One region of the Paenibacillus sp. Cedars genome, then DNA from elsewhere that is predicted to be linked to it. Evidence: riboswitches for the same ligand, from Rfam matches in the RefSeq annotation. Region 1 holds a riboswitch; each other region holds the start of a gene.
What was found. Region 1 has a riboswitch for cyclic di-AMP ahead of B9D94_RS28355 (resuscitation-promoting factor). Riboswitches for the same ligand answer to the same signal wherever they lie in the genome.

Region 1 (2,269 bases):
CACGACGGAAGCCGATGCCTTCAATATACACCCACCATCCGATGGGGATGATATTAGGATCTACCGCAATCGTCCGACCTTCCGTCACACGTGTTCCGGATGCTGTCCGAGTGCCGATTCCTTGCTGCTCGGCAGAATACGCCGTCATCGACACGTTGTTCAATACCTTTTTGTATTTAAAATCAACGCCTGCCCGAGAAGCCACATTATTCTCCACCGCTTTGGCGGTTGTTACCTTTTTCGTGCCGGAGAGTTTAGCCGGTGTTGCTTTCACATCGGTGGCTGCCGCTTGAGCAATAGCGGGTTTCTCCACTTTTTTCGTGCCTACAGCAATAATTTTGTCCTTCGTTCTGCGCTCAATCTCCTGGGAAACCTTGGTCTTGGAAACCAGCTTGCCATCGTGATAGACCTTCTCATAGTGATTTACCATGATGCCGGACTCACCCCGCTGAATCACGCGGTTGTCACCCTTTTCGAGCGATGGATCGGCTGTCTTAATCACACGAAATTCCCGGTCTTCTGTTTCCTTAACGTTTTGTTTCGTAACGCGCACGACGTTGATACTCATATCGCTGGTAAGCTTCGTATGCTGTGCCGGTTGTACTATATCTTCACCCTGGATCGTAATGCCAGCTTCTTTCAGTACATGATCAACCGTATCCTGGGATGTAAATATGGTTTTGGTTTTGCTGCCAACTGTAACCTTGACTGGAACTGCCCGTTCAATGATGATCCGGTCGCCGTCCTGGATCGCACCGTTTAGAGGCATCGAAATCTGATCCTCTGGGCTCAACGTGATCGCTTGCTCATCCAGCAATTCCTGCAGCAATGATCCACGTGTTTCTACTGTGGTGACACGACCATCGACCACAAGCTGAACTTCCTTGCCTGTCTGATCATGTACAATCAACGAAACGAGAAGTGATACCGTAACGGCTCCCATCGTGCCGAGCAACATCAATTGACGCAAATTGTCATGCTTCCATCTCAATGCGTAAGACATGCTGGATGATTGTGATTCATGGGTTTCTTCAGGTTGAAAAATGCCCACTATTCCATCCTCCTTCATAGTCCCGCCGTCTTCAGTAACGCATGAATGCATTTGACGTGACTATAGCAATTATTCTCACAAGGCGCCCTGCTATCTATCTAACACCCTGCGTCAATTCCCGTCTTCCCGTCCATCTACCACCACCTCCTGATTACCAAGAGTATGATGATCCCTTCGCCATTATTCAAAAATAAAAGAAAGCCATTGAAAGAGTACTAGAGGCTCTAACGTGGCTTCCTGATGATTAGAATCATGGAAATGGTATGCACGAGATTTCCCCTCTTATTTCGCTTACGGAGTTAGCTGTCGGGTTCGGACGTAAGAGAGACGCCCTATATCCGGATACCCGCTCATGGCGAGATCCTTCAAATTCACCCCAAAGACCCGATAAAGAAATCAAATACGGCTTGGTGCATTCAGACCTGTATGCACGGCAGTATCGGTTCCCCCGTTCTCCAGAATTTCGGAGATTAAGCGAGACGGTTCATGAAATATTCGGCTGGCGATCTGCACATCGCAGCTTCTTATCACTGAAAAGATGATATCCTGTTTACATGCAGGTTGTAAAGCAACAATCAACCACATTTTCTGATGTAAATGGTTAAAATATTGTAATATCAACGCCTTTTCTGATTAAAAAACTTTAATTAATCGAAAATGCTCTCTTTTTCATCGCTTTTGCTCTCAATTTCGTTAAATGCCAAATCGTTCCAGTGCATTTTTGGTGGTAATTTGGGCCAATTCCTCTAAGGACATGCCCTTAATCTCGGCTGCGGTCTCCGCCACTAATTTTACATAAGCGGTCTCATTTCGCTTCCCGCGGAAGGGGTGGGGGGTCAGATAAGGCGAGTCCGTTTCGATCAATAATCGATCGAGTGGAACCTGCGCCAATACCTCTTTAGGCTGCTTCGCATTCTTGAAGGTAATCGGTCCTCCAAATGAAATATGGAATCCCATATCCAGACACATTTTGGCCGTTTCCCAGCTCCCGGAGAAGGAGTGCATTACACCGCCGACCTCGGCGGCTTTTTCCTCCCTTAGAATCTTTACGATATCTTCATGTGCATCCCGGTTATGGATGACAATGGGCATGTTCAGTTCCCGAGCCAGTCCGATTTGGCGGCGGAATACTTGATGCTGTACTTCTTTTGGGGATGTATCCCAATAATAGTCCAGACCAATCTCCCCGATAGCCACCACCTTCTCATGACTGCATAG
Region 2 (2,269 bases), on a different replicon from region 1:
TGAATATCGAGGGTGTCTATTATCATCCGACCTTTCTGTATGAGTCCATATGGAATTTTGTTGGTTTGTTGTTGCTCTTATGGTTGAGACGTCAGCCTTTTCTACGTTCAGGGGAATTATTTTTGACTTATTTCACTTGGTATTCCATTGGACGGTTTTTTATCGAAGGACTGCGTACCGACAGTTTAGCTTGGTATGCCTCTAACTGGCTTGCAGCGTTGATGAAATTGCTTTGGTCACCGATGGGGCTTTTGTTTCACGAAGGCGAAATGAGTTATGGTACTGTTCGTGTTTCGCAGCTATTAAGTGTCTTGATTGTCCTTATTGCCATAAGCCTTATTGCAAACCGAAGGTTTAGAAAACATCAGGAACGATATGCAGACCCAATCGCCAGCAATAGACCTTAATTAATTTAATATAAGAGGCAGTCGACCTTGGTTCGACTGCTATTTATATTTCGAACCTCTGCAAAAGTATTACAGTATTGTTTTATTTGCTTCTGCGTTCAAAATGAATTCTTTTTGAATAATGTCCTGATATAAGTCCAATAGGTACGGGATTTGAACAAATCTTAACATTAATTTAAGGAGGGAAAGAATTCTAATGATAAGATTGACAATCGAGAAAAAATGGACTACATTATGTAGGGTTACAAAAAATTCATAAATTGTGCCGAATTTCGTTTTTGAAAACGGGGGAACCATTTTTGGGTGAATTATTCTTGTAGTAAAGGGAGTATAGGGATCCTTCTACCGAACCCTCAGCTAACTCCGTAGGCATCGAAGGGAGAAATAATCTTGAAGAAAATTTTACTGTCGTTGTTAGGGTCTGCCATTATATTATCTTCGGGAGCAGCCAGTGCGTTTGCAGATAATCAACCTAAGTTGACTACTGAAGTAAGTAAAGTCGTTGGAACACCCTATAAATGGGGAGGTACAACTTCAAGTGGTTTCGATTGCTCCGGCTTTATTCTTTACATTTTTGATAAATTCAACTTAGATTTGCCACGTACATCGAGTGCTCAGGCCAAAGTGGGTACTCCAGTCTCAAAAGCTAATCTGAGACCGGGTGACTTAGTTTTTTTTAATACGAGTGGCAGGGGAATTTCTCATGCTGGAATCTATATTGGCAATGGTCAATTTGCACATTCGTCCAGTAGTAAGGGTGTAAGGATAAGTAAACTGTCAGAAACCTATTACAAACAACGTTATGTAACTGCAAGAAGAACCATTAGTCAAAAAAGTTACATGATGATGGTCGGAAGTTACAACTGAAATAATTAAAATGAACAAGCCCTTCATAAATGAAGGGCTTGTTTTATGATTTCAATTCAATGTTACCCTCATAGGTTTGCAATCGTGTTTCCTTCTTAGACATACGTTTGTACTTATAATTAAGTGTACAAAACACCAAATACTTGATGCCTATATAGAAGATCTACATTTCTGCCGATACTCAATATTGAGATATTCATTATTGATGAATAAATGCTCATATGATACTTTAAGTAAAAATATTATAGGAGGTATGATATTTATATGTTAGATACTATTGTCATCGGTGGAGGTCAGGCCGGGCTTGCGGCTGCTTACTATCTCAAACAAAATTCAGTGAATTTCCTCATCCTTGATGGTCACAGGGAGGTTGGTGATTCATGGAGAGACCGCTATGATTCTCTTCATCTGTTTACGCCAAGAATGTATAATAGTTTACCTGGTGCTCCCTTTCAAGGTGATCCTCAAGGTTTACCACATAAAAATGAGGTTGCCGATTATTTGAAAAATTATGCGAAGCGTTTAGAACTTCCTGTTCAAAGCAATACACAAGTTACATCATTAAACATGAACAATGGAATCTTTGAAGTCTCCACAACGAAGGGTACGTTTAGATCAAAAAAAGTTATAGTAGCCACCGGTCCTTTTCAGAAGCCACTAGTTCCTTCCTTTCATGACAAGCTTGGTGATGCAGTTATACAATTACATTCTTCTGAATATCGAAATAAGAACCATCTCAAGGAAGGGGGTGTTCTTGTTGTAGGTGCAGGAAACTCTGGGGCCCAAATTGCCAGTGAGTTGGCAGATGATTTTGATGTGCATCTGTCTGCAAGCGGTGAGATCCAGTATAAACCGTTACATATTTTCGGGAAGAGTATTTTTTGGTATTTCGACAAGGTGGGCTTTTTAACAGCAAACCGCAAAAGTACGTTAGGTAAATGGTTGCATGCAATGCCAGAACAGATTTATGGAAAAGAGTTAAAGCTGCTCATTCA
Region 3 (2,269 bases), 440 kb from region 1:
TGCCTGTGCTTCGAATTCGATGAGTTTCGTCATGATCTACGCTCCCTTATAAGATGTTATATGCAAGACAAAAAGGCCTGGTGAGCAGAGAAACCCCGCTCTCCAGGCCTTTTTCCGGTTAGCAGCCGATGAAGCGGCCGCTTTAGCTTGGCTGGATCGTGTTCTCTCTCAATACGCCTACGAGGTTAGCTGTCGGATTCGGGCTTGAGAGCGCCCTACCACAATGCCTGGTCAGGCATCGCGGATTCACCCCATTCACCAACAGAAGTCCTATCGGTGATATTGGTTCCCCCGTCTCCCGATCTGTCGGGAGCTCAGCGTATAACGTGTGTTGCGAATAGATGGATGAATCATACGCCGGAGGCAGCCAAAAGTAAATGACCGTATTTGACGCATACATTCCGAAAATCGATGAAATCCGTAAAAGAAAACGTGTACATTTGGTATTGTCATCTATTATCATGGCAAAATCTCAGTATCTCGATGGATTGCGATAAATTCGAGAAAACAAGAGAAATACATAGTATGGAGCAGTATTCGAGAGATAATGAAGATATACTGGTTAGATCTTGTTCCACATTCAGCCACACGTGTTTCTGAGCTCATTTACATCCCGCACGGCCGGACGTATGATACGAACTATGAATTGACGGATGATTCCAAGAGCAGGGCACAGCGGCAGCCGGTCGATAAGATTCATAAGGATACAAGGCAGTGTGAGAGCTGCGGTGCTCCTTTATGAATGAGAACCTCGGCGAAGGCACCATGGGTCTTCCAGAGGCTCAGGGTCAAGCGACTCTCACGGCTTGACTCTGACGGCTGTACAGTTCTGCCAGGCTTGGAATATAAGTCAATAGCTAATTGAATAACATGCTACTCGTTTTCAATTTTCGCTGAGTCCTTGAATGGAAAAGGAACGGGGGAACCAGTCGGGAGATGAACTTGATCTCTCAGGGGTGAATCCCATAGACAAGATAACGGTCTATGGGTAGGGCGACTCTCACGCCCGAATCCGTCAGCTAACCTCGTAAGCGTATCGAGAGAGGCAACGATTGTCGTGGACTTTAGCCACGGTGTATTTCACCGTGGATGAATAAGAAGCCTGCGGGAAGAGTTCTTCTCCTCCCGCAGGCTTCTTTTTGTTGCCTTCTCTTTCTGAAACTTAGGAGGAGAAACACATGGAGAAACCGCAGGATTTCATCTTGGTATCCGCCCCGAATAAGGCCGGGGAGGAATTTATCCGCCAGTTGATGTACAAACACATTTCGTTTGCAGCTATAGCCAACAATCGGGCCGAGCAGGAGAGGATGATGGAACTGGGCTGCAAAGACATTATTCTGATTGATACCAGAGACGAGTCAACCTGGATCATTCCCGAGTTTCCCGTCAGCAAGGTGTTTCTGTTCGAAAGCAGCTTGAATCTGTGCTGCCGCTATTTGCGGATTTGCCGGACATGGACAACAAAGTCGATTTACGTCATTACCCACTCCAGCAATCCGCGGTTGATATATAAGGGACTGGGCGCCGATGTGGTGCTTCATACGAACCATCATCAGGTATCTTTCCTGATTTCGTCCATTGTCAGCTAGTTGCAGATTTAATGCCAAATACGGTTCGTGGAGGATTGGATTATGCAGGATTTTTATATGGTGCTCATATTAGGAGGGACCTACGGACTGTTCATGCTGTTTATGTCCTGGTGTGGACGCGTGGTTTCAGAACCGGAGGCTGATCAGCTGTGATCATATTATTGGTATGTACGCTCTTTATTTTTCTGTATTTGATTTATGCGCTGGTTCACCCTGAAAAATTCTAGGGGAACCGCTGAAGGAGGAAGGCACTCGTCATGGGCATTATACAAATTGCCATCGTTATTCTGGTTCTGCTGCTGCTGGTTAAGCCGCTCGGAACCTATCTATATCAGGTATTTCGCAATGAAGATAACCGAACCGATAAATGGTTCTCCTGGGCAGAGAAGCCGATATTTGCACTGATTGGCTTGAAAGACCGCAAGGGGATGACCTGGAAAGGGTATGCTCTCAGCTTTGTCATTACGAATATCATACTGGTAGCTTCAGGCTACCTGATTCTGCGGCTGCAAAAGGTACTGCCGTTCAACCCGAACGGAATCGATAATATGGAATCAACCTTGTCATTCAATACGATCATCAGCTTTATGACCAATACGAATCTGCAGCATTACAGCGGAGAGTCGGGGCTATCCTATTTTGCGCAGATGGCTGTCATTACGATGATGATGTTTACATCG

Region 2: linked by a shared signal. The riboswitch ahead of B9D94_RS00075 (C40 family peptidase) and the one ahead of B9D94_RS28355 (resuscitation-promoting factor) in region 1 are both predicted to bind cyclic di-AMP.
Region 3: linked by a shared signal. The riboswitch ahead of B9D94_RS26455 (hypothetical protein) and the one ahead of B9D94_RS28355 (resuscitation-promoting factor) in region 1 are both predicted to bind cyclic di-AMP.

Annotation. Positions count from the first base shown of each region.
Region 1 covers NZ_CP020866.1:5,880,332-5,882,600, forward strand. The annotation lists gene B9D94_RS28355 (resuscitation-promoting factor) at 1-1,051, opposite strand, end outside; cyclic di-AMP (ydaO/yuaA leader) riboswitch at 1,324-1,538, opposite strand; gene B9D94_RS28360 (TatD family hydrolase) at 1,745-2,269, opposite strand, start outside.
Region 2 covers NZ_CP020864.1:12,703-14,971, reverse strand. The annotation lists gene lgt (prolipoprotein diacylglyceryl transferase) at 1-407, shown strand, start outside; cyclic di-AMP (ydaO/yuaA leader) riboswitch at 661-794, shown strand; gene B9D94_RS00075 (C40 family peptidase) at 798-1,274, shown strand; gene B9D94_RS00070 (flavin-containing monooxygenase) at 1,539-2,269, shown strand, end outside.
Region 3 covers NZ_CP020866.1:5,441,094-5,443,362, reverse strand. The annotation lists gene B9D94_RS26460 (hypothetical protein) at 1-33, opposite strand, end outside; cyclic di-AMP (ydaO/yuaA leader) riboswitch at 159-330, opposite strand; cyclic di-AMP (ydaO/yuaA leader) riboswitch at 882-1,050, shown strand; gene B9D94_RS26455 (hypothetical protein) at 1,179-1,589, shown strand; gene B9D94_RS31985 (potassium-transporting ATPase subunit F) at 1,739-1,816, shown strand; gene kdpA (potassium-transporting ATPase subunit KdpA) at 1,847-2,269, shown strand, end outside.